3 regions of the Arthrobacter sp. Y3224055 genome follow, and region 1 is predicted to be linked to each of the others. Evidence: riboswitches for the same ligand, from Rfam matches in the RefSeq annotation. Region 1 holds a riboswitch; each other region holds the start of a gene.
The links. A riboswitch is a leader RNA that binds a small molecule or an ion and turns the genes downstream of it on or off. The one in region 1 is predicted to bind S-adenosylmethionine.

Region 2: it holds a riboswitch for S-adenosylmethionine, as region 1 does, so the genes downstream of both, AC5RTY_RS13135 (bifunctional o-acetylhomoserine/o-acetylserine sulfhydrylase) here and AC5RTY_RS10680 (acyl-CoA dehydrogenase family protein) in region 1, are expected to answer to the same signal.
Region 3: it holds a riboswitch for S-adenosylmethionine, as region 1 does, so the genes downstream of both, AC5RTY_RS03035 (flavin reductase family protein) here and AC5RTY_RS10680 (acyl-CoA dehydrogenase family protein) in region 1, are expected to answer to the same signal.

What each region holds. Positions count from the first base shown of each region.
Region 1 covers NZ_JBNHGB010000004.1:15,311-22,751, reverse strand. Annotated here, with positions in the region: gene AC5RTY_RS10685 (acyl-CoA dehydrogenase family protein) at 1-443, opposite strand, end outside; gene AC5RTY_RS10680 (acyl-CoA dehydrogenase family protein) at 630-1,868, opposite strand; SAM riboswitch class IV at 1,944-2,058, opposite strand; gene AC5RTY_RS10675 (zinc-binding dehydrogenase) at 2,386-3,342, shown strand; gene AC5RTY_RS10670 (CoA-binding protein) at 3,406-3,822, opposite strand; gene AC5RTY_RS10665 (alpha/beta hydrolase) at 3,961-5,313, opposite strand; gene AC5RTY_RS10660 (helix-turn-helix domain-containing protein) at 5,380-5,922, shown strand; gene AC5RTY_RS10655 (VOC family protein) at 6,099-6,464, opposite strand; gene AC5RTY_RS10650 (ABC transporter ATP-binding protein) at 6,826-7,441, shown strand, end outside.
Region 2 covers NZ_JBNHGB010000005.1:144,113-151,553, forward strand. Annotated here, with positions in the region: gene metX (homoserine O-acetyltransferase MetX) at 1-525, opposite strand, end outside; gene AC5RTY_RS13135 (bifunctional o-acetylhomoserine/o-acetylserine sulfhydrylase) at 606-1,931, opposite strand; SAM riboswitch class IV at 1,999-2,113, opposite strand; gene AC5RTY_RS13140 (VOC family protein) at 2,341-2,982, shown strand; gene AC5RTY_RS13145 (CPBP family intramembrane glutamic endopeptidase) at 3,067-3,846, opposite strand; gene AC5RTY_RS13150 (M20 family metallo-hydrolase) at 4,054-5,322, opposite strand; gene AC5RTY_RS13155 (PDR/VanB family oxidoreductase) at 5,445-6,401, opposite strand; gene AC5RTY_RS13160 (amino acid ABC transporter ATP-binding protein) at 6,422-7,219, opposite strand; gene AC5RTY_RS13165 (amino acid ABC transporter permease) at 7,216-7,441, opposite strand, start outside.
Region 3 covers NZ_JBNHGB010000001.1:624,781-632,221, forward strand. Annotated here, with positions in the region: gene AC5RTY_RS03005 (diacylglycerol/lipid kinase family protein) at 1-117, shown strand, start outside; gene AC5RTY_RS03010 (amino acid ABC transporter substrate-binding protein) at 282-1,100, shown strand; gene AC5RTY_RS03015 (amino acid ABC transporter permease) at 1,144-1,803, shown strand; gene AC5RTY_RS03020 (amino acid ABC transporter ATP-binding protein) at 1,790-2,596, shown strand; gene AC5RTY_RS03025 (hypothetical protein) at 2,890-3,102, shown strand; gene AC5RTY_RS03030 (prephenate dehydratase) at 3,190-4,059, shown strand; SAM riboswitch class IV at 4,223-4,337, shown strand; gene AC5RTY_RS03035 (flavin reductase family protein) at 4,390-4,896, shown strand; gene AC5RTY_RS03040 (aldo/keto reductase) at 4,948-5,937, opposite strand; gene AC5RTY_RS03045 (alpha/beta hydrolase) at 6,074-7,090, opposite strand; gene AC5RTY_RS03050 (hypothetical protein) at 7,277-7,441, opposite strand, start outside.

The DNA.
Region 1 (7,441 bases):
TTCAGCAGCAGTTTGCCGCCGGTCTCGGACAGCACGGTGGCGGTTCCCCCGGCGCCCGGTTCGGTCCAGGCGTTGCCGGCCAGCTCGCCGGATGCGAAGCGCCGCAGCCACGCATTGCGGTCCGAGGTGCGCCCGTGGTGGTACAGGTTTTCCTCCACCAAGGCGATGTGCGAACGCAGCGCCTGCGGAATGTTGCTGTCCGCGGCGGCGAGCTCGATCAGGAGTCGGGTGAACTCTTCCCAGTCCAGCCCGTCGCCGCCGATCTCGGACGGGATCCGGGCCGCGCCGAAGCCGGCGTCCTTCAGCCAGCCGATCTGTTCAAACGGCAGCTCGCGGGTGAGCTCGCGGCTCAACGCCCCGGCGGCGATGCGCGCGAAGATCGGACGGTATTTGGCGGCCGCGGCGTCGAAGGCCGTGGTGAGTTTGTCGAGTGTTTCAGTCATGGTGTTCTCCTGAAGGTTCGGCCGTGAGGGCGTCAGGTGGGGCGCCCGGGTTTGGGGCATCGGTGATAGGGCCCCCGGGGGTTGGGGGCATCGGTGATGGCGGGCAGCGGTGGTGGGCCCGTGGATGGCGGGCAGTCATGAGGTGACCCGGGGGTTGCGGGCAGGGTGAGCGGCGTTCTGCTCCGCTCAGGTGTAGAGCGAAATCGGCTGGACGTCGCCGAGCAGGTAGTTGGCGCCGACCTCGACCTTCTTGTAGTCGACCGGGTCGTGCAGGGTGTGCGTGCGGATGTTGCGCCAGAAAATGTCCAGCCCGACCTCGGTTTTCGCGGAGGACGAGCCGGTGGTCTCGAAGATGCGGTTCGCCACGTCCACCCCCACCTCGGTGGACACGACCTTGAGCCGCGCGATCTCGAGCGCGAGGTCCGCCCGGGACTCCGCGCTCAGCTGCGCGCCGGCGGCAATAACAGCGTCGAACCTGGCGTTCGTCCGGTCGGCCAGGGCCTCCACCGCGGCGACCCGCGACACCAGCTCGCCATAGACCCGCTGGGTCAGCGGGTCTTGGGCATAGGTCTCCTGCGCGCTGAGGAACCAGGAGTTCCGGCGCGCCAGCGTGATCCGGCGCCCGCGGTCCAGCGCCCCCTGCGCGATGCCCAGGTAGAGGTTGCCGAAAACCAGCTGGATGTACGGGGTAACCAGCGTGGAGAAAGGCTCCTCCCCCACCTCACCGATGATGTCCGCGGCGGTGACCTGCACGCCGTCGTACTTCACCGAACCACTGGCCGAGAGCCGCTGGCCGAGCGCATCCCAGTCCCCGAGGTATCCGATGCCCGTTCGGTCATGCTCCAGCGCGAGGGCCAGGAACTTGCCCCGCTCGGGTCCGGCCGCGATCACGGCATTGACCAGGATGGCGTCGCCGACGGAAGCGCCGGTGGAGAAGTGCTTGGTGCCGTTCAGCCGGAAGCCGTCGCCGTCGGGAACCAGTTCCAGATTCGGGTCCACCGGGTTCACGGAGTCGCCCCAGGACCAGCGGCCCCGCGCGGAGCGGCTTAGCAGTCGTTCCTGGACCTGCGCATCACCGTAGAACACGACGGCGCCCAGGTTGGCGTAGTGGTAACCGAGTATTTGCGCGATCGACGCGTCCGTGCGGGCCAGGATGCGCACGGCGTGCAGCGCGCTCTCCCAGTGCCCGCCCTCGCCGCCCCAGTCGGCCGGGATAATCAGGTTGAGCAGGCCCGAGTTGCGCAGCAGCTCCACCTCGGCGTGCGGGTCGGCGTTGCGTCGGTCGCGCTCCAGCACGTCCGGGGCCAGCGCGGCGGCAACGCCTTCGGCTACTTGCTGCCATCGGGCCAGTTCCTCGGCGGTAGCCTGTCCGGCCCACGGGGCTCGGCGGGTTTGCGGGTTGTTGGCGGTCACGACGGCGGTCATGTTGGCTCCTCACGGCGGGGCTCCCATCCGGACCCGCGGCGCAGCAACCGTCACGGTTGGGGCGCAGCCCGGAGGGGGCCGTACTTGCCGGGCACGGTGTTGTGCGCGGCCGGATCCTCATCTGGGGCACCCCGCTACGGGAGAGGGTTGCCGCCCAACCAGCCAGAGCTTGTCGTTGGGACTCTTGATCTCGGAGTCGAGTATGCCGGGGCCGATCCGGCGCAGGGAAGCACATGACAGGCCATGACATTCTGCTGCCGTTTGTTACGGAAACCGCTTCTGATGACGACGACGGCCCGTCGCCCCAGCCGGCTCCGGGGGCTGGGGCCGGCAGGCTTCCGCCCGGCTCCACGGGCTGGGGCTGCAGGCTTCCGCCCGGCGCATTGAGCCGTGCGCATTCCTCTGCGCGGCTGTCCCCTACTGGCCTGGTTACGAGGGGACTACCGTGGAGGTGCACTGCCAATATGGCCGGGCCGGGACGGGCACCGTCCGCTGGCCGTCGTACGGGAGGTTCATCATGAAGGCATGGCAATTTGTCGGCACGAAGAAGCCGCTGGAGCTTAATGAGGTTCAGGAACCCCACGCTGGCCCCGGTGAAGTGGTCGTCGACGTCAAGGCGTCGGGGGTCTGTCACTCGGACGTCTCGACGCTCGATGATCCGGGATGGATGGCGCTGTTCCAGCACGGCCTGCCCCGCACCATGGGCCATGAATCCGCCGGCGTTATCAGCGAGGTCGGCGAGGGCATGGACCATTGGAAGATTGGCGACCGCGTAGGCCTCTCTCCGGTGATGTCGGACGGGGACGCATTGGGTTACGGGAAGTGGGATGGAGGCTTCGCCGCCAAGCTTCGCGCGACCGGCGACAATCTCGTCGCCCTGCCCGACGAAGTGCCGTTCGACCTCGGCGCGATGGCGACCGACGCCGGCTTGACCGCCTACCATGCCATGATGGCGGTCGGCGGGGCGAAGAACGGCATGAAGGTCGGTGTCATCGGCCTGGGCGGACTGGGCTACATCGGTGCACGCTGTGCCGCGTTGGTCGGCGCCGAGGTGTACGGCGCCGAGGTCAATCCGGAAACCCAGAAACTGGCCGACGAGATCGGATTGGCTGGCGTCGGCGCCTCGATCGAAGAGTTCAAGGACAAGAACCTGGAGCTGATCGTGGACTACGCCGGCTTCGGCACCACGACCTCGGCCGCCATCGAAACCCTCGCTGAGTTCGGCACCTTGGTTCAGGTGGGCATGGGCCGGTTGGAATCGACCATCAATACCTACCCGATCATCATCAACCAGCTCTCCATCAGGGGCTCAAAGTCCGGTACCAAGGAGGATCTTGCCGGCATCTACGAGCTTATGAAGAGCGGTCAGCTCAAACCACCCATGAACCACATCAAGCATGCCGACATTCCCGGCGCAATCGACAAGCTTCGCGAGGGAGGTGTCGTCGGCCGCTTCATTGCTGTGTACGAGTGATGCGGGGACTCGAGGCGGCCGTCCGAAGGCGGGCCAGGGCTGACCGCAGCCCGTGAGCTGCTGTTATAAACCGAAGCGCGGGGCCTCGATGGCCGGGCAGGTATCCATGACGACGTCCAGCCCGGCCGCCTTGGCCCGTTCCGCGGCGGCTTCGTCGATCACGCCCAGCTGGAGCCACACCGCCTTGGCACCGACTTCGATGGCCTGGTCCACCACCGGGCCGACCTTCTGCGAGTTCACGAAGCAGTCCACCACGTCGATCTCGCCGGGAATGTCCCCGAGCTTTTGGTAACCGGTCAGGCCGAGGACGTCGTCGCCCTGCAGGTTGACGGGGACGACTTCCATGTCCAGCTGGTCCATCAGGTACCGGGAGATGCGCATGGCCACCCGGTGCGGGTTCGTGGACAGGCCGACGACGGCCCAGCGGCCGGGGGTTTCCAGCAGCCGCCGGACGACTTCAGGGTCATTCTGGTGTGCCATGGCTCGACCCTACCCGCGACTCTTCGGCACCGGAACCGCCGCTGGCCCTCTCCCCCTCAGCCGCCCTCATCGAGGAGTCGGCAGGCGCCCTCAAACCGTCGGTTTAAGGGCGCCAGCTGAACAGTCGATGGTTTGGGGCTAGCCGGCCAACCGGGCCGCCGCTGCGTCGGCGTGCTCCGCCACCCAGTTCCCCACCAGTTCCAGCACTTCAGCGTCCACGGGCTCGCGGATCTGCCGCTTGTAGTCGGAGAGGGTCGGAACCTTCGGGTCGCGGCGCAGCAGGTGCGACAGGTCCTCGATCTTCCTCGTGGTTACCGGGCCGGGGATGGTGGCCGCGATGATGTCCAGGTCGGCCGGGTCCACCTGCACGTCCTTGGCGCCCGTGATGGCCAGCACCGGCATGTGCAGGCGCTCCAAGTTCGGAACGGGGTCGAAGTCGAGGAACTCCCGATGCCAGAGCGCGTTGATCTTGCGGCCCTGCATGCGCACCACGTCCTCGGTGGTGAGCCGAAGTTTTTCCACCGACTTCGCCTGCACCTTGACCAGGTCCTGGCGGAAAAGCTTCAGCAGCAATCGCGGGAAGGCGGGCAGCGAGTCGCTGATCTGGGCCGTCTGCCACCTGCCTGTCTCAAAGCCTGTCTGCGCCGAGGCTGAAAGCAGCACAGCCCCATCCACCCGGGTACCGGACTCTGCCGCCACGGCAGCCGCGTGGTAGCTGCCTTCGCTGTGGCCGACCAGGAACACCGGGAGGCCCGCGGCCTTCCGGGCGGCCATCCAGCGGAGGGCGGCCGCGGCGTCGTCGGTGTTCTGACGGAAGCCGGCCGCCCAGAAGGTGCCTTCCGAGTCGCCGGTACCGCGCTTGTCGTAGCGCAGGGAAGCGATTCCGTGGCCGGCAAGTGCCGTCGCCAAGTCACGGCTGATGCCCAACGGCATCCGTTTGTGGTCGGCATTGCGGTCGATCGGTCCCGAGCCCGGCAGGATCAGCGCGGCGCCGCGGACCGTTCCGGCCGGTTCAGCCCAGGTTCCCGTCAGCTGAACGGTCCCGGACGGGAAGCTGACCACTTCTTCGGTGAACGCCTGACCGGCGGGCAGGCCGGCGGCCTTCCGGATCCGGGCCGCAACATCCTCGGCATCGGGAAGCGACACGACCACCCGGGCGTACTTTTGCCCGTCCAGGTCAAGCTGCACTGCCGGGGTGCCGCGGCGGGCGACGGCGAGGGTCTTGCCGCGGCCGCGCCACGTTCCCACCCGAGTCCGTCCCGGGATCGCAAGCCCGGGAGCCCGCAGGCCGTGGACGCCGTCGAACGCATCCGCGAGCACCCGGACGGAGGTCACCGCGGACAGCGGGAATCGCTGGTCGCCGAGCAGCCCCGCAACTTTCTCGAATCGATCCAGCTCCAGCAGAACCTCCTTGTTCTCCACCACTATCGCCGCCACCGCGCCTCCCTTCGGGTCGTTTATTGCTCGTGTCTTGGTCGTTTGGTCGCCCACTTGGTTACCGGACAGTACGATTATTATCAGTTGTAGGAACAATGTCAACTATGAGAACGTTGAGCCATGTCCTCCTCACAGAGCGCCGACCTGATCCTGCACCCCGTACGCCTGCGGATCGTCCAGACGCTGCTGGGCAACCGTGCGCTGACCACGGCGGAGATCTCCGCCGAACTCCCCGACATTCCCACCGCGACGCTTTACCGGCACATAAGCACGCTCTCCAAGGCCGGCGTGCTGGCGGTGGCCCAGGAGAGACCGGTTCGCGGCACCACCGAACGTACCTTTCGACTGGACGTAGCCAGGAGTTCAGTGGCCGAGGACGATCTGGCGTCCATGACGGCCGATGACCACCGGCGCGGCTTCATGGCCTTTGCGGCCGGGCTGCTGGGTGCCTTCGACCAATACATCTCCGGGGGGAATCCGGACTTCGTGCGCGACGGGGCCGGTTACCGGCAGACCGCCCTCTGGATGACGGACGAAGAGTTCGAGGATTTCACCTCCGCCATCAGGGCTGCCGCAGAGAAGGTGGCGGCCAACGGCCCTGAGGAGGGGCGGCACCGCCGTTTGTTCTCCACGGTCCTCATCCCGGCGGATCCGCCCGCCTGACCGAGTGCCCGCCTGTCGGCCGGGCCCGCACCGGGAGCAACGTCCACATCGGCGGCACATGGGCGGGAGGAGACGGCGGCGTCGTCGGCTGGCTATGAAAGGAGGCAGCGATGCCGGCGACACCCTGGCGAACGGGGGCATCGCCGTCGTGATGACCCCGAGAGGGCGGGCCGGCGTTACGCGTCCCAGCAGAGGCAGAAGGGGTGTCCGGCGGGGTCGGCGTACACCTGGAACCCCGAGGCGGACGCCGGGTCATCGGCCGGCTTCAGCAGCTTGGCACCCAGGGACGTCGCCTGTTCATGGGCGGCCGCGAGATCGTCTATGTAGAGGTCCAGGTGGATCTGCTGCGGCGTCCCGTCCGGCCAGTCGGGCGGAGTGTGGTTGGGCGCAAGCTGGAATCCCAGCCGCGATTCGCCGTCCACCATGACCGTGTGCCAGTCGTCTTCGGCCTCGACCGTCCCGTCCAAGAGGCCGGCCCAGAAGGTGCTCTCCGCCGCGAGGTCGGCGGCGTCGAACACGATGATCTGTCTGCTGATTTTCATGCGGTCATCCTGCCACTGAGCCGAAGTTGCGTCCATGGTTGGCGGGGATGCGCCTGTTTCCCCGGCGGGTTCCCCCACGAGTGGTTCGCGCCTTTGTTACGGCAGATTGTCATTCCGCCTTTGTTACGGGTCATTATTACGGGCAGTTTGCCGGAAGCCCCGCCCGTGCCGTTTAGTTGGTGGTGACCATCCCGAGCGGCCGAGAGACCTGGATCGACGACGCCGCAGCAACCCTGGTCACCGGAAGCCCACCCAGGCTGCCGGTGATAACGAGGTGACAAGCCACGGGTACGGCCGGCGATTGCCGGGCCGCACGGCTTGATCCGTAGGGTGCTACTGCCAGGATCGATGGAGTGATCCCATGACTGCAGTACTGTCGTCGTCCCGCCACGCGGCTCCCGTTGCCGCTGCACCCGCGGCCCGTTCCGACTCCGCGCTGGCCGTTTCCTTTCGCGCCCTGAACCGCACGTTCGGCACGGGAGAACAGGCCCACACCGTGCTGCGCGACGTGAACTTCGAGGTCCGTCCCGGCGAGGTGCTGGCCATCCTGGGCCCGTCAGGCTGCGGCAAGTCCACCTTGCTCCGCGCCACCGCAGGCCTCGACGCGCCCAGCGCCGGCGCGGTGGAAATCGACGGCACTCCGGTCCAGGGCATCGACTCCCGCTGCGCCGTCGCGTTCCAGGAACCCCGGCTGCTGCCGTGGCACACCCTGCAGGCCAACGTGGCCATCGGCCTGCCCAAGAGCTCCAGCGCCAAGCAGGGCAAGTCCAAGGTCGCCCGGCTGCTGGACCTGGTCGGGCTGGCCGCCTTCGCCAAGCACCGGCCGCGCGAGGTCTCCGGCGGCATGGCCCAGCGGGCATCCCTGGCCCGGGCCTTGGCCCGCAATCCGGGCGTGCTGCTGCTGGACGAACCGTTCGGCGCGCTGGACGCGCTGACCCGGATCAAGATGCAGGACCTGCTGCTCGATATCCACGCGG
Region 2 (7,441 bases), on a different contig from region 1:
CTGCGCCTGCGCGAAGGCAATCTGTTCGGCGGTGCTCGCGGCGCCGCACGCCAGGACGGCGCACCGGGCCGTGCGCTCCGGGAACGTAGCCGCCCATTCAAGCGCGCGGGCGCCACCCATCGACCCGCCGAGCACCGTGTGCCAGCGCCGGATCCCCAGCGCGTCGGCCAGCCGCGCCTCGGCCCGGACCGAATCGCGGATCGTGACGAACGGGAAGCGTGAACCCCACGGCGTCCCGTCCGGAGCCGGCGACGAGGGACCGGTGGAGCCGTAGCAGCCGCCAATCATGTTGGCGGCCACGACGAAATAGCGCTCCGTGTCGATCGTGGCACCGGGGCCCACCAGATCGTCCCACCAACCGTCCTCGTCCGAGCAGCCGCGTGCGACGTGCGTGCTGCCGGTCAGGGCATGCTGAATCAGGACGGCGTTGGACGCGTCCGCATTCAAGGTGCCCCAGGTTTCAAAGCCGAGGACCACCTCGGGCAGATAGCCGCCGGCTTCCAACTCCAGCGCACCAACCGGCATCCGGCGCAGGATGCCGTCGGTCGCCTGTTCCACCAGTTCCTGCGGTTGCACTATCGTCACGCTGCGCTCTACCTGCTTGCCTAGTCGTCCGCACCCTTGGCGGCGCGGAAACCGGCCTCCAGGTCGGCGATGATGTCGTTGACGTTCTCGATGCCCACCGACAGGCGGACCAGCCCGTCGGTTACCCCGGCCGCGACCCGCTCCGCGGCCGAGAGCTGGGCGTGGGTGGTCGACGCCGGGTGGATCACCAGCGAGCGCACATCGCCCAGGTTGGCCACGTGCGAGTGCAGTTCAAGGCCGTCCACGAAGCGCTTGCCGGCCTCGATGCCGCCCTTGATTTCGAACGCGACGATGGCGCCGGTCCCCTTCGGGCCGTACTTGCGGCCGCGCTCATACCAGGGGCTGGAGGGCAGGCCGAGGTACGCGACGGAGGCAACGTCGTCGTGCTCTTCCAGGAATTCGGCCACCCTCTGAGCGTTGGCCACATGCCGCTCCACGCGCAGGCTCAGCGTCTCCAGCCCTTGGGCAATCAGGAAGGCATTGAACGGCGAGATGGCGGACCCCAGGTCGCGCAGCAACTGCACCCGGGCCTTGAGGATGTAGGCCAGGTTGGCGCCCAGAGCGCCGTTGACGCCGAGGTCGCGGGCGAAGACCAGCCCGTTGTACGTGTCGTCCGGCGTGTTGAACCCCGGGAACTTTTCGGGGTCGGCGGCGAAATCGAACGTGCCGGCGTCGACGATCACGCCGCCGATCGCCGTCCCGTGGCCGCCGAGGTACTTGGTGGCCGAGTGGAGCACGATGTCGGCCCCCCACTCGATCGGGCGGATCAGGTACGGGGTGGACAAGGTGTTGTCAACGATCAGCGGCACGCCGTTTTCGTGGGCGATGGCGCTGACCGACTCCAGGTCCAGCACGTCCTGGCGCGGGTTGGAGACGACCTCGCCGAAGAACGCCTTGGTGTTCGGCTTGACGGCATCGCGCCACTGCTGCAGGTTGTCCGGATCCTCGACGAAGGTGACCTCGATGCCGAACTTGGGCAGCGTGGTGCGCAGCAGGTTGTAGGTGCCGCCGTACAGGCTGGGGCTGGCCACGATGTGGTCGCCGGCCTCGGCCAGGTTGAGGATGGAGAACGTCGACGCGGCCTGGCCCGAAGCAAGCAGCAGGGCGCCGACGCCGCCCTCCAGGTTGGCGATCCGGGTCTCGACCGCTTCCTGGGTGGGGTTGCCGATCCTGGTGTAGATGGGTGCCAGTTCGGACAGGGCGAACCGGTCGGCCGCGCTCTGCGCGCTGGGGAACACGAACGACGTGGTCTGGTAGATCGGCAGTGCGCGGGCGCCCGTGGCGGCGTCCGGCTCCTGCCCTGCGTGGATCTGACGGGTTTCAAAGGACCAATCGGCGTTGGACATGGTGCAACTCCTTCACTGGAAGGGGCCATCCGGGATCCGGCCGTGCCGGCATGTCTGTCCCGGGTGTGACCCGCGCTTGCGCACCGCCTTATGGCGGCTGCCTGGTCTTCACCCGGGGCACCCCACCGCGGTTGGAGGGTTGCCGGCCAGCAAACCGGGGTTTTGCGCTGGCACTCATGACCTGCCTCCAGTCTCCGCAGACAAGCCGGCGGCCGCAACAATATGACACCTTATGACTGGGCACCGGTCTCCGGACCGCCTGTCCGACCGTCCGCTTCGTCACTGTTGCCGGCGCGTGCCGGGGAGGCGGATTTGCTGTCCGGAACGGCGCGTTCACCACGAGCCGCAAATTGAGTGACTTAGGTCACCCTAAGTCGAGAGCGGGTTCACAAAGTGCCAAGATAATGCCATGCGCTTCGACCATGTTTCTTATGCCGCTGAACCCGACGGTCTGGCTGCCACCTCAGAGCGGATCTCCAAAGCCCTGGGCATCGACGCCGTCAAGGGCGGGGTTCACCCCCGCTTCGGCACCCGCAATATGATCTTCCCCCTCACCGACCACCACTACCTGGAGGTCGTGGAGGTGCTCGACCACCCCGCTTCCGACAAGGCCCCCTTTGGCCAGGCAGTGCGGGCGCGGTCGGAAGCCGGCGGCGGTTGGATGGGCTGGTGCGTGGCGGTCGACGACCTGACCCCGTTCGAAGAACGGCTGGGCCGCCACGCGGTTCCCGGCAACCGCAAGTTCCCGGATGGGCAGGAACTGAGCTGGCAGCAGATCGGGATCAAGGGCCTCATCGCCGACCCGCAGGTGCCCTACATGTTGCGCTGGGATGACGGCACCGAACCGCTGCACCCGTCCAACGCCCGCCCCGCCACGGTCAAGCTGATCGGCCTGACCATCGCCGGCTCTTCCGAGCGGGTGGCGGACTGGCTAGGCACGCCGGTCGACGGCCTGCTGGACGACGTCAAGGTCGCCTGGACGGCACCGAACGGTACGCCGGGCATCCTGTCCGTCCGCTTCGAAACCGCCAACGGAATCGTCGAACTGTAAGTCTTTCGAGAGGATCGACGTCGTCGATCGCCGCAGCGGCGCCCTGATCGCAAGGCCGGGCGCCGCTGCGCTGCCCGGCCGGTTTCACGTGCCGATGCCGATGGCCGGCCCCAGCAGTGTGTAGCCGACGAAACCGGCAATATCCAGCAGCGCGTGCGCCACCACCAGCGGCATCACCCGCTTGGCCTTTGTATAGGCGTAGCCGAAGACCAAACCCATGAGGAAGTTCCCGATGCCCGGCCCGATGCCCTGGTAGAGGTGGTAGGTCCCGCGCAGGGCGGCGCTGACGAAGATCGCGGACCAAATGCCCCAGCCGAACCTCGCGAAGCGGTTGAAGAGATAGCCCACCATGACCACCTCTTCGAGGACCGCATGCCGCAGCGCGGACAGGATCAACACCGGAACCGTCCACCAGTATTCGTCCAGGGCCGCCGGGACAATGGCGGTGGTGATACCCAGGGCCCGGCCGGCGGCATAAACGCCCAGCGTCCCGACACCGATCACCAGCGCGAGCAGGAAGCCCAAGCCGAAGTCCAGCCGGGGCCGGGAAAACGTGAACCCGATCGCCCGGAAGGCCGACCGTCCGGGAACGGTCATCAAAAACAGCACCAAGGCCACCGGCACCAGCGCAAAGACGATGCCGAGCATTTGGTACACGAAATCGAAGAGCTCCCGCTCGTTCAGCACCGGGTTCAGCGTGGTCGTCTGCGAGGCCAGCGGAGCGCGGGTCATTTTTTCCAGCAGGTTCACCACGGCATAGACCGCCGACTGCCCGAGCGAGAGTCCCAGGACGATGAGCACTTCCGCCCGGTAGTACTTGACCGTGCGCGGCGTGCTCGCGGTGGCGACCTTCTGCTTGTCCATAGCCCCCATCTTCCCAAGAGAACCGCGGGCGCAGATACAAGGCGTGGAGTGCTTTCAGAGGGAGACGCAGATCCTCATGGGGTCTCCGGCCTCGCGTTCATCGTCGGAGAGCAGCGGGTCGCGGTGATCGATCTCGCCACCCAAGACGGGAGTCCATTAGAAACCGGCTAGGTGCCAGTAGTGTAATGACCGCCAGGAATCGCGCGGCTAGAAATCAGGTTTCAAGGTTTCCGTCCGATCCATTTTTAGAAGGCTGGCTGCCAGCACATGCACTCCTCTACTGATGTGCACGGCGTCTGTCCACTCTTCCGGGCAATGGCTTCGGCCGTTGTGAGATGGGATGAAGATCATTCCAGCAGGGCAGCGGGCTGCCAGGTGCGCAGCGTCGTGACCGGCGCCACTCGGCATGGGCATCCAGGGGAGCCCGAGGCCATCGAGTGCTGATGCCGTCACGTTCTGTACTGATGCGTTAGCCGGTACGACAGGAGTTTCCGCCGCCCAGTCAAGGAGTGCTTCCACTCCGCTTTCGGCGCTCTGCCGAAGGATTTGATCGGCTACCCTTCTCCGCACACCAGAGAGCCAGATCTGATTGTCGCTGCGGAATTCTGCCATCAGCGTTGTTCGACCCGGAATCACGTTTCCAGAACCTGCTTCAACGAGCAGGTTGCCGCTGGTCGCGACCGCATGGACAGGTGCTTCACAGGCCTCCCGTTCGACGGCCAGGACGGCCTTGGCTGCAGCGACCAATGCATCCCGCCGGTCATCCATGTTACGAGTGCCGGCATGATCCGATCTGCCGAGAAAGGTGGCGAGCAGCGTGTGAACGCCAACGATTGAGGTAACAATTCCTACATCGATTCCCTTCTGCTCAAGGATCGGGCCTTGCTCCACATGCAGTTCGAGGTACCCGTGTAGTTCGTTTTGCGCCCACGAGCGTGCAAGCATGCCGTTTGGATCCACGCCGAAGCGTGCCACCGCGTCGCCCAGTCTGTTGCCAACTGAGTCTGTACGGTTCAGATCCTCCGTCCTCATCGCGCCAGCTGCCGCACGGCTACCGAGGCAGTATCCACCGTAGGGGTTCGCTTCTTCACCCAGAAAGTCGACGACCAGCAGATCATGATTGAGCATCGTGGAAGTCTCGCGGAAGCGGCGCGCAGCTTCTATGCCTCCAAGCACTCCGACGATCCCGTCGAATCGTCCGCCTCCTACCACGGTGTCGGTGTGTGACCCGGTGACTAGCGGCGGGCCGGAATAGCGCCCTCGGAGTCGGCCGACGATGTTTCCTGCAGGGTCAACAGTGACTTCGAGGCCGGCGTCCCGCATGCGGGATTGTACCCAGATGCGGGACGCCGAATAAGGATCGCTGAAGACCGGGCGGCTCCACCCAGGTGAGTCGGATTCTCGTAGTTGTGAGAGATCTATCAGATCGGCCCATAGACGTTCCTGGACCGGCTCCAGCGATGCCGCATCCTGCATGTTTCTACTCCTAAGGCGGCGTTTTACGCACTCACCCTTAAGGCTGCCGTCTGTTCACCGGCTGGGGGAAGGGCCTGGTGTGAGATGAAGGGCTGTGGTGCCTTCGGCTGCAAGGCGCTCGCCTACAAATCCAGCAGCAGACGCTTGCCCTTGCACCGGGAGACGCAGATCATCATGGTGTCTCCGGACTCGCGTTCGTCGTCGGAGAGCAGCGAGTCACGATGGTCGATTTCGCCGCCCAGCACAGGAGTTTCGCAGGTGCCGCAGATTCCCTCCCGGCAGGAGCTCAAAGGGGTGATCCCGACCGACTCAAGGGCCTGCAGGATGGTCTCATCCGAGCCCACCGGGACCTCCGTCCCATCGGCCAGTTCAACGATGAACGCCGAATTGCCGCCCACCGGCATACGTAAGTTATCGCCGGTGGCGGTGAAGCGCTCACAATGAAAACGCGCAGGGACTTCCCACCCGTCGGCAATCGTCTGGATGACATTTAGCAATGGCCCGGGACCGCAGGCGTAAACGTGTGTTTCCGAGGGTAGGTCCCCCAACAGTTCTGCCAACGGGTAGAAGCCGCTTTCGTCATCCGCGTGGATATGGATGTCTCCCCCAAGCGACTGGATCTCATCGAGAAACGCCATCGACGAGCGGCTCCGCCCCAGATAGAGCAGACGCCATGGGACTCCGAGGGCGGCGGCCTCGCGGATCATCGGCAGGATGGGGGTAATGCCAATGCCGCCGGCGATGAAGGCATAGCTGCCGGCAGGTGCCAGGACGAAATTGTTGCGCGGTCCCCGGACCTGAATTTTGGTTCCCGGCCTCAGCATGTCGTGCACGTAGGCCGAGCCGCCGCGCCCGTCGGGTTCGCGGAGTATGCCCAGCCGCCAGGCAGCACGGTTCGTCCGCTCAGAGCAGAGCGAGTATTGGCGCAAGAGGCCGTTGGGAAGGAGGACGTCCACATGTGAGCCGGCGTCCCACTCCGGCAGATCCTCGCCCAGCGGATGTTCCAACTGCAGGGAGACTACACAGTTGGACTCCTGCCGGATTGAGCGAACTTCGACGTCAAAAAAATCTTCATTCATGATTGCCCTCACGGTGGGTATCAGGCTGCTGCCGGTTCGGCGAGAACAGAGGCCAGGAAGGCCTTGGTGCGATCGTTCTTCGGGTTGGTTATCACCTCGCGGGCCGGCCCCTGCTCCACTACGTAGCCGTCCGCCATAAACACCACCCGGTCCGCGACGTCCCGGGCAAAGTGCATCTCGTGCGTCACCACGACCATCGTCATGCCGGAGTTGGCCAGGTCCTTCATCACCTTCAGGACCTCACCCACCAACTCCGGGTCAAGGGCCGAGGTCGGCTCGTCAAAGAGCATCAGCCGTGGCTCCATGCACAGGGCGCGCGCAATGGCCACCCGCTGTTGCTGGCCGCCGGAGAGCTGCCTCGGGTAAGCCTCGGCTTTTTCCGCCAGACCTACTTTTTCCAACAGTCCCATCGCCCGGGCCACGGCCGTGGCTTTCTTTTCCTTTCGGACAAGCCGTGGTGCTTCGATCAGGTTCTCCAACACCGTCATGTGCGGGAACAAGTTGAACTGCTGGAAGACCATTCCCACTTCGGTACGGCTGCTGCAAATGTCGTTGTGGCTCTGTTCGTACAGCTTGCTGCCTTTAAGGTCGTAACCCACGATCTTGCCATTCACCCACATGCGGCCGCCGTCGACTGTTTCCAAATGGTTGATGCAGCGCAGGAACGTGCTCTTGCCGGATCCCGAGGGGCCGATCAGGCAGACCACTTCCCCCGGCTGCACTTCCAAATCAATGCCCTTCAATACCTGATTGGAACCGAAGTTCTTGCAGATCGCGTTGGCCCTCACCATCGGTTCAACGCCGTGGGTAACCGTCATTTCTTGCCGCCTTTCAAGGAGAGCGCGTCATGGGTGGCGAAAAACCGCTTCAACTGCTGCAGCGGCGTCGGCGGCAGGTTCCGCTGGTTGCCGCGGGCAAATCGCCGCTCCAGGTAGTACTGGCCGATGGTCAGGACCGAGGTAATCAACAGGTACCAGAGGCTTGCGACGATCAGCAGCGGGACGGTCTCGAAGGTCCGCGCGTAAATAATCTGCGCCGAG
Region 3 (7,441 bases), on a different contig from region 1:
ATCCACGCCGGCCGGCCCCAGGAGATGCAGCTGGACGGCGACCATATTGGCATGGGGTCCCGTTTGATGATGCGCGTCGATCCGGGCGCACTCGTGGTGCGGGTGGCACCCGAATAGAACAATAACGACGCCGGTGCGCGCCGCCGGGAGTGCGGCTGCTCACATTGCCGACACAGTTCGGAACATATCTTGAGGTACCCGTTGTTGCACGTGGTAGCTTCAGCGTTTGCCGGCCACCCGCCGGTTGGCTCGTCGTCCCACATCACAAGGGGTTTTCCACCATGATTCGTCGTCGTTTGTCCGTCCTCGGTGCCGCCGCAGCCGCCGCCCTGGTGCTGGCCGGCTGCAGCACGTCCTCGCCGTCGGGGTCGGAGCCGGCGACCTCCTCCGCCGCGACCACGCTGCAGGAGATCCAGGACGCAGGCGTGATCACCGTGGGGACCGAGGGGACCTACCGCCCGTTCTCCTTCCACGAGAACGGCACCGGCGACCTGACCGGTTACGACGTAGAGGTCGTCACCGCGGTGGCGGACAAGCTCGGCGTCGACGTGCGGTTTGAAGAGACCCAGTGGGACGCCATCTTCGCGGGGCTGGAGGCGGGCCGTTTCGACGTAATCGCCAATCAGGTTTCGATCAACGAAGACCGCCTGGCCAAGTACGACTTCTCGGACCCGTACACGGTCAGCACCGGCGTCGTCGTCGTGAAGTCGGACAACAACGACATTTCCTCCCTGGCGGATCTGGAGGGCAAAACGTCCGCCCAGTCGCTGACCAGCAACTTCTACAAACTGGCCAAGGGCGCCGGAGCCAATGTCGAGGCCGTGGAGGGCTGGGCGCAGGCGGTTTCGCTGCTGGAGCAGGGCCGGGTGGACGCCACGGTCAACGACAAGCTGACCTACCTGGACTACCAGGCCACCAACGACAACAAGGACATCAAGGTAGCCGCCGAAACGGACGAGGAAACGCAGAGCGCCTTCGCCTTCCAGAAGGGCAGCGACGACCTGGTCGAGGCCTTCAACACGGCGCTGGAGGAGCTGCGCGCCGACGGCACGCTGGCAAAGATCTCCGAGAAGTACTTCGGCGCGGACGTCAGCAAGTAAATCCGGCCGCTTCAAAGGGAGACGCTAACGTAACCGTATGGACATCGACTGGGAGCTCGTCGGCAGTTCGCTCTGGCCTATAGTCCAGGGCGGGCTGACCGGCACCATCCCCCTCTCGCTGGCCAGCTTCGCCATCGGCCTGCTGCTGGCGCTCGTCGTGGCCCTGATGCGCTTGAGCCGCAACCGGATCCTGGCCGGCATCGCGCGCGCCTACGTGTCGGTGATCCGCGGCACCCCGCTGCTCGTCCAGCTGTTCGTGATCTTCTACGGCCTGCCGTCGATCGGCGTGGTGCTTGAACCGTGGCCGAGCGCCATCATCGCGTTCTCCCTGAACGTGGGCGGCTATGCGGCCGAAATCATCCGCGCCGCGATTCTGTCCGTCCCCAAGGGCCAGTGGGAAGCCGGCCACACCATCGGCATGGCCGGCACCACCACCCTGCGCCGCATCATCCTGCCGCAGGCCGCGCGGGTGTCGGTGCCGCCGCTGTCCAATACCTTCATCTCGCTGGTCAAGGACACCTCCCTCGCTTCCCTGATCCTGGTCACTGAGGCGTTCCGGGCCGCCCAGGAAATCGCGGCGTTCAGCCAGGAGTTCATGCTGCTCTACATTGAGGCCGCGGCGGTCTACTGGGTGTTCTGCCTGGTGCTCTCCGCCGGGCAGTCCCGACTGGAGAAGAGGCTGGACCGCTATGTCGCCCACTGACGCCCCCTCCGCCGCCGCTTCGCAGCCCGGCTCCGCCGCAGGGCCGGTGCTCTCCGTTGAGGGGCTGCGAAAGTCCTTCGGCAGCAACCAGGTGCTCAAGTCCATCGACCTCTCCGTCCAGACGGGCGGGGTACTGGCCCTGATCGGACCCTCCGGGTCGGGCAAAACCACCGTGCTGCGCTGCCTGAACGGCTTGGAAATCCCCGACGGCGGGCGGGTCGCCTTTTCGGGCGGGCCGGCCGTGAATTTCGGTTCGCCGGTGAACCGAAAACAGATCGCCGCCCTGCGCGACCGCAGCGCCATGGTGTTCCAGCACTACAACCTGTTCCCGCACATGACCGTGCTGCAGAACATCATCGAGGGCCCGGTCCAGGTGCAGAAGCGGTCCAAGGCCGAAGCGGTGCGCGAGGCCAGGTCGCTGCTGGACCGTGTCGGGCTCTCCGGCAAGGAAGACCAGTACCCGCATCAGCTCTCCGGCGGACAGCAGCAGCGGGTCGGCATTGTCCGGGCGCTGGCGCTCAAACCCTCGCTGCTGCTGTTCGACGAGCCCACGTCCGCACTGGATCCTGAACTGGTGGGCGACGTGCTGCACGTGATCAAGGAACTGGCTGACGAGGGCTGGACCATGGCCCTGGTCACCCACGAGCTGGCCTTCGCCCGTGAAGTGGCCAGCGAAGTGGTGTTCATGGACGGCGGCGTGGTGGTGGAACGCGGACACCCCGAACAGGTGCTGCGCGAACCGCGGGAGGAGCGCACCCGGCAGTTCGTCCACCGGCTGCTCAACCCGTTCTAGGACCGGGTTCACTTCCGGCTGGCCCGCCCTCCCCCGACCGCTTCCAGCATCCGCGGCGGTCCCGCGTGACCGGTTTCCAACACGCGCGGCGGTCCCGCCTGACCTGCTTCCAGCACCACACCGCCGCGCCGGGTGTGGCGCACGCCACGCCGGTGCGAAATTCATCTGATGTCATCTGGGATGGCAGAATGTAAAGTTCCATGCACCGTTCCGCATGGCAGGCTCGTTCCGGCCGGAAGCTTCCATCCCGCGTTTCTCCTGCGCGGAAACCTCCGGCCACGAAAGGCAGAACCATGGCCACTTCCCTGGCTACCAAGTCGTTGACCGCACAGACGGCTTCCGAAGCGCACGATCTCCTGAATGCTGCGGTCGAAGAGTTGCAAAAGCTCGCCGCCATCGACGGCGATTGCGGCATCCTGGTCACTCGCACCGGCCCCGGGCAGTTTACGGTGGAGCTGAGCGACGACGTGCCCTACGGCATCACCCAGGAATCGCATCTGTACTAAGCGGTTGGCGGGCCGGTCCCGGTTATATGACGCCGCCCGGTTGCCCGGAATGAAGCGCCGGCCCGCCCCGGTGGGATAATTTCGCCCATGGCTCCAGCGATTGCGTACCAAGGTGAACCCGGCTCGAACTCCCACATGGCTTGCCTGGAAGTGCGCCCCGGTTGGGAAGCGGTGCCGTGTGCCAGCTTCGAGGATGCGTTCGCTGCCGTCACCGGCGGCGAGGCGGAACTGGCCATGATCCCCATCGACAACTCGATCGCCGGCCGGGTGGCGGACATCCACGCCCTGCTGCCGAAGACCACCCTGCAGATCGTGGAGGAATTCTTCCTGCCCATCCGTTTCAGCCTGCTGGGCGTACGCGGGGCCACCGTGGAGCAGGCCCGGGAGGTGCACAGCCACATCCATGCTTTGGGCCAGTGCCGCAAGCTGATCCGCAGGCTCGGGCTCACTCCGGTCATCGCAGGCGACACCGCCGGTTCGGCCCGGGAGGTGGCCGAATGGAACGACCCGACCAAGGTCTCCCTGGCGCCGCCGATGGCCGCCGAACTCTACGGTCTGGAGGTTTTCGCGGAAAAGGTCGAAGACGATCCGACGAACACCACACGGTTCGTGGTGCTGGCCGACCGCCGGCCGGTCCCGTCCCGCGAGGAACTTCCCGGTCCGGCCGTAACCAGCTTCGTGTTCCGCGTGCGGAACGTGCCGTCCGCGCTGTACAAGGCGCTGGGCGGTTTCGCCACCAACGGCATCAACATGACCCGGTTGGAGAGCTACATGGTGGGCGGCGAGTTTGCCGCCACCATGTTCATGGTGGACGTCGAAGGCCACCCGGACGATCCGGCCATGGTCCACGCCTTCGAGGAACTGGACTTCTTCACCACCGAAATCCGCATCCTGGGCGTCTACCCGGCGCATCCGTTCCGGCAGCGGACCGTGCGCCCGGGCGCCGCCGCGCAGTAGCCGTGGGACCAGCAGTCGGACAGTAGCCTTCGGGGCAGCAGCCGTCGCACGGCCGCCCGTCGGGGCAGCAGACACCTCGCGGCGCCCGGAAGTAAAACGCTGCATTTGACGAACTGTTACCGGCGTTTGACCCAGGCCCTTCCCCGCTCTTAGCGTGGAGACGAATCAAGAGCGCCAACTTCACAGCCCTGGCTGGTTGGCCGGCAACCCTCTACCGTAGCGGGGTGCTCCAGGTGATGATTCGGCCCGCCGGGTATGTCGGCAGGCAAGTACGCGTATCCACCCGCAGCAGCTCGGCCGCAGCGGATGCGCCCAAGCCCCAAGGACGCCATGTCGCTACACCATGACCTGACCCCCCACACGTTGCGCTCCGCCTTCGGCCGCTTCCCCTCGGGCATCGCGGCGCTGTGCGCGACCGTCGCCGGCGAGCCGCAGGGCATCGTCGCCTCCTCGTTCACCGTGGGCGTCTCCCTCGAGCCGCCGCTGGTGATGTTCGCCGTGCAAAACACCTCACGGACCTGGCCGCTGGTCCGCCGGGCCAACCGGATCGGCGTCTCGGTGCTCGGCACCGGACACGACGGCGTCTGCCGCCAGATCGCGTCCAGGAACGGTGACCGCTTTGCCGGCCTGAGCCTGCACGGCACGGACGACGGCGCGCTTTTCCTCAACGACGCGGCGCTCTGGCTGGACTGCTCGGTGCACCAGGAGGTCCCGGCCGGGGACCACCACGTCGTGCTGCTGCAGGTGCACGGACTGTCCACGCACGACGGCACCCACGAGCCCCTGGTCTTCCACGATTCCGCGTTCCGCCGGTTGGAACAGCCGGCCTTCGTCTAGGACCCACGGTCCCGGCTTCCGCCGGCAGCCGGCGGGGCCGGGCGGGGGCAGCTAAGGCAGCGGCCTGCCTCGGGCCGCCACCCACAGGGAGTACCACTCCTCGCGGGTCATCGATGCTCCAACCGCTTCCGCCTCGGCACAGGCCCGGATCCGGTCCGGGCTGCTGGTACCGACGACCGGCCGGATGCCTGCCGGATGCCGCAGCAGCCAGCCCAGCACCACGGCCTCGGGCGGGCACCCCTTGTCCCGGGCAAGTTCCGTGACCAGGGCTGCCGCTGCATGATCCGCCGGGGGTGAGGCATCCGCGGGCGCGGAAGCATCCGGTGTCGCGGCCTCCGCTGCCGCACGCCCGCTGTACCGGCCCTGGGCCAGCGCGCCCCAGGCCTGCAGCTCCACCCCGTGGGCGGCGCAGTATTCCAAGGTGCCGTGCGGGAAGCTGATCCCCGGTCCCTCCGGGTGGTTCACCAGCACCCCCGACTCCAGCCAGTCGCGTCGGTACAGGCTCATTTCCAGCTGGTTCACCGCCAGCGGTTCATCCAGCGCCGACTGCAGCCAGCGCATCTGTTCGCCGGACATGTTCGAGACACCAAGGCGGCGTACCTTCCCGGCCATCCGAAGCTCGTTGAACGCCGCGGCGATCTCCTCGGCCGGCGTCAGCGGATCGGGCCGGTGGATCAGCAGCGTATCCAGGTGATCGGTGTGCAGCCGGCGCAGGCTTTCGTCGGTGCGGGCCAGGATGGCTTCCCGCGAGGAGTCGTAGTGCCCGACCATGCCGGGGACCGGCAGCCGGATGCCGCATTTGCCCTGCAGCCGGATCGAGTCGCGCAGCTCGGGACTTTCCGCCAGCACCCGCCCGAACGCGGCCTCGGCCTTGCCGTGGGCGTAGATGTCGGCGTGGTCGAAGGTCGTGATCCCGGCCTCCAGCGCCGCCGCCACGGCCGCGTGCGCGGCCGCCACATCGGCCGCTTCCAGCGGCCCGCTCCCCCAGCCCCCACCCAACCCCATGCAGCCGAAAATGAGGCGCGAGCCGGCGTCGTTCATTGATAGTTCCCCCTTCGCTGGGCAGGTTTCCAGCGTACGACGGCGGTGCCCGGGGGAGGCATCGGCGCCGGCCCCGGGTGATGCAGACACCGAAGAACACCCCTCGTAGCGGGGCGCCGATTCAACTCGGGTGGCATCAGCCGGTGTGGCGACGGAGGAACGCCACGCTGCGCTCCAGCACCTGCCACGCCGCTTCCAACTCCAGGTTGAACTGGAACTGGTGCCCTAGGCCGGCCTCCGTGTGGGGGAAGAACTCCTCCACGGCCGCGCCCTTGATCCGCAGCGCTTCGACCAGCCCGAGCGAGTGCGGCAGCAACGGGTCCGTGTTGCCCGCTGACACGAAAGCCGGCGGATAGCCGGCGCCCACGTGCTTGGCCACGGAGGCCAGCGCGACGTAGGGACGCTCCAGATAGTCCTTGGCCCCGGTGTAGGACCACAGCACCGTGCGCAGGTAGTTCTGGTTCCCGGCCTGGTCCGCCCCGGCGAGCGAGAGGTCGTACGCCCCGCAGTGCAGCAGCACCGCGCGCAGCCGCTCCGGCTTCATGGGCGAGGCAATGCCGAGCCTTTTGGCATAGTCGGGATCGGCGATGACCAGCGCCAGTTGTGCGGCAATTTGCGCGCCCGCAGAGTCCCCGGCCAGCACGATGCGCTCGGTATCGATGTGCAGCCGGTCGGCGTTGTGTTCCAGGTAGCGCAGCGCGGCGGCCGTCTGGCGCACCGGCGCCGGGTAGCGGCGCACGTGGGCCAGCGAATAGTCCACTCCCACGGCGGTGAAGCCGTAGGAGGCGAGAATCCGCAGGTAATTGGCGACGTCGTTCTTGGTGCCGGAGATCCAGGCCCCGCCGTGGATCCAGACAATTGTCGGAAGGCGCAGCGAATCCTCGGCCGCCTTGTCCGGGAAGAACACGTCCAGGCGGGTATGCCCGTGGTTGCTGAGGTATTCCTGATCCAATACTTCGCTGATTCCGTCCGGCACGTGCCGGGCCATCGCGCGGGCCGTGCGCCGGCCGTCCCGTTCCGACAGCACCCGCAGCAGCACCGCAAGCGGCCGGGGGCTGAAGCGCAGCCACAGGACCAGGCCGCCGGCAAGGGCCGCCGGGACGGTGACGAGCACGGCAACTGCTGTCAGTGCGCGGCGGATACGGACCTGCATGGCTTCCTCCGATCGGCCGGTAGTGAACCAATCGTGAGCCCGCCCCGCCCGCGGGGCAAGCCCCTCCCCTGCCTGACCGTCAACCGTCGGAACCCCCCGCCCGCGAAGGGACGTGAGACCCGCAAACGGCTGGACGGCCCACCGACGAAAAGCCTTGCAGCTCCCCGCCAAGGGCGGGAAACCACGTCAACCGAGGGCAACCACCAGGCTCAGCGCGGCCAAGACCAGGGCGACCGGCGTCATGGTCCACCGCTCGGGCTTGCTGCGCGAGATGGCGTTCATCAGGACGCCGACGAACAGGTACGCGGTCAGGACCCAGCCAAGAACGAGCGACGCGGTCTCCGGCAACGC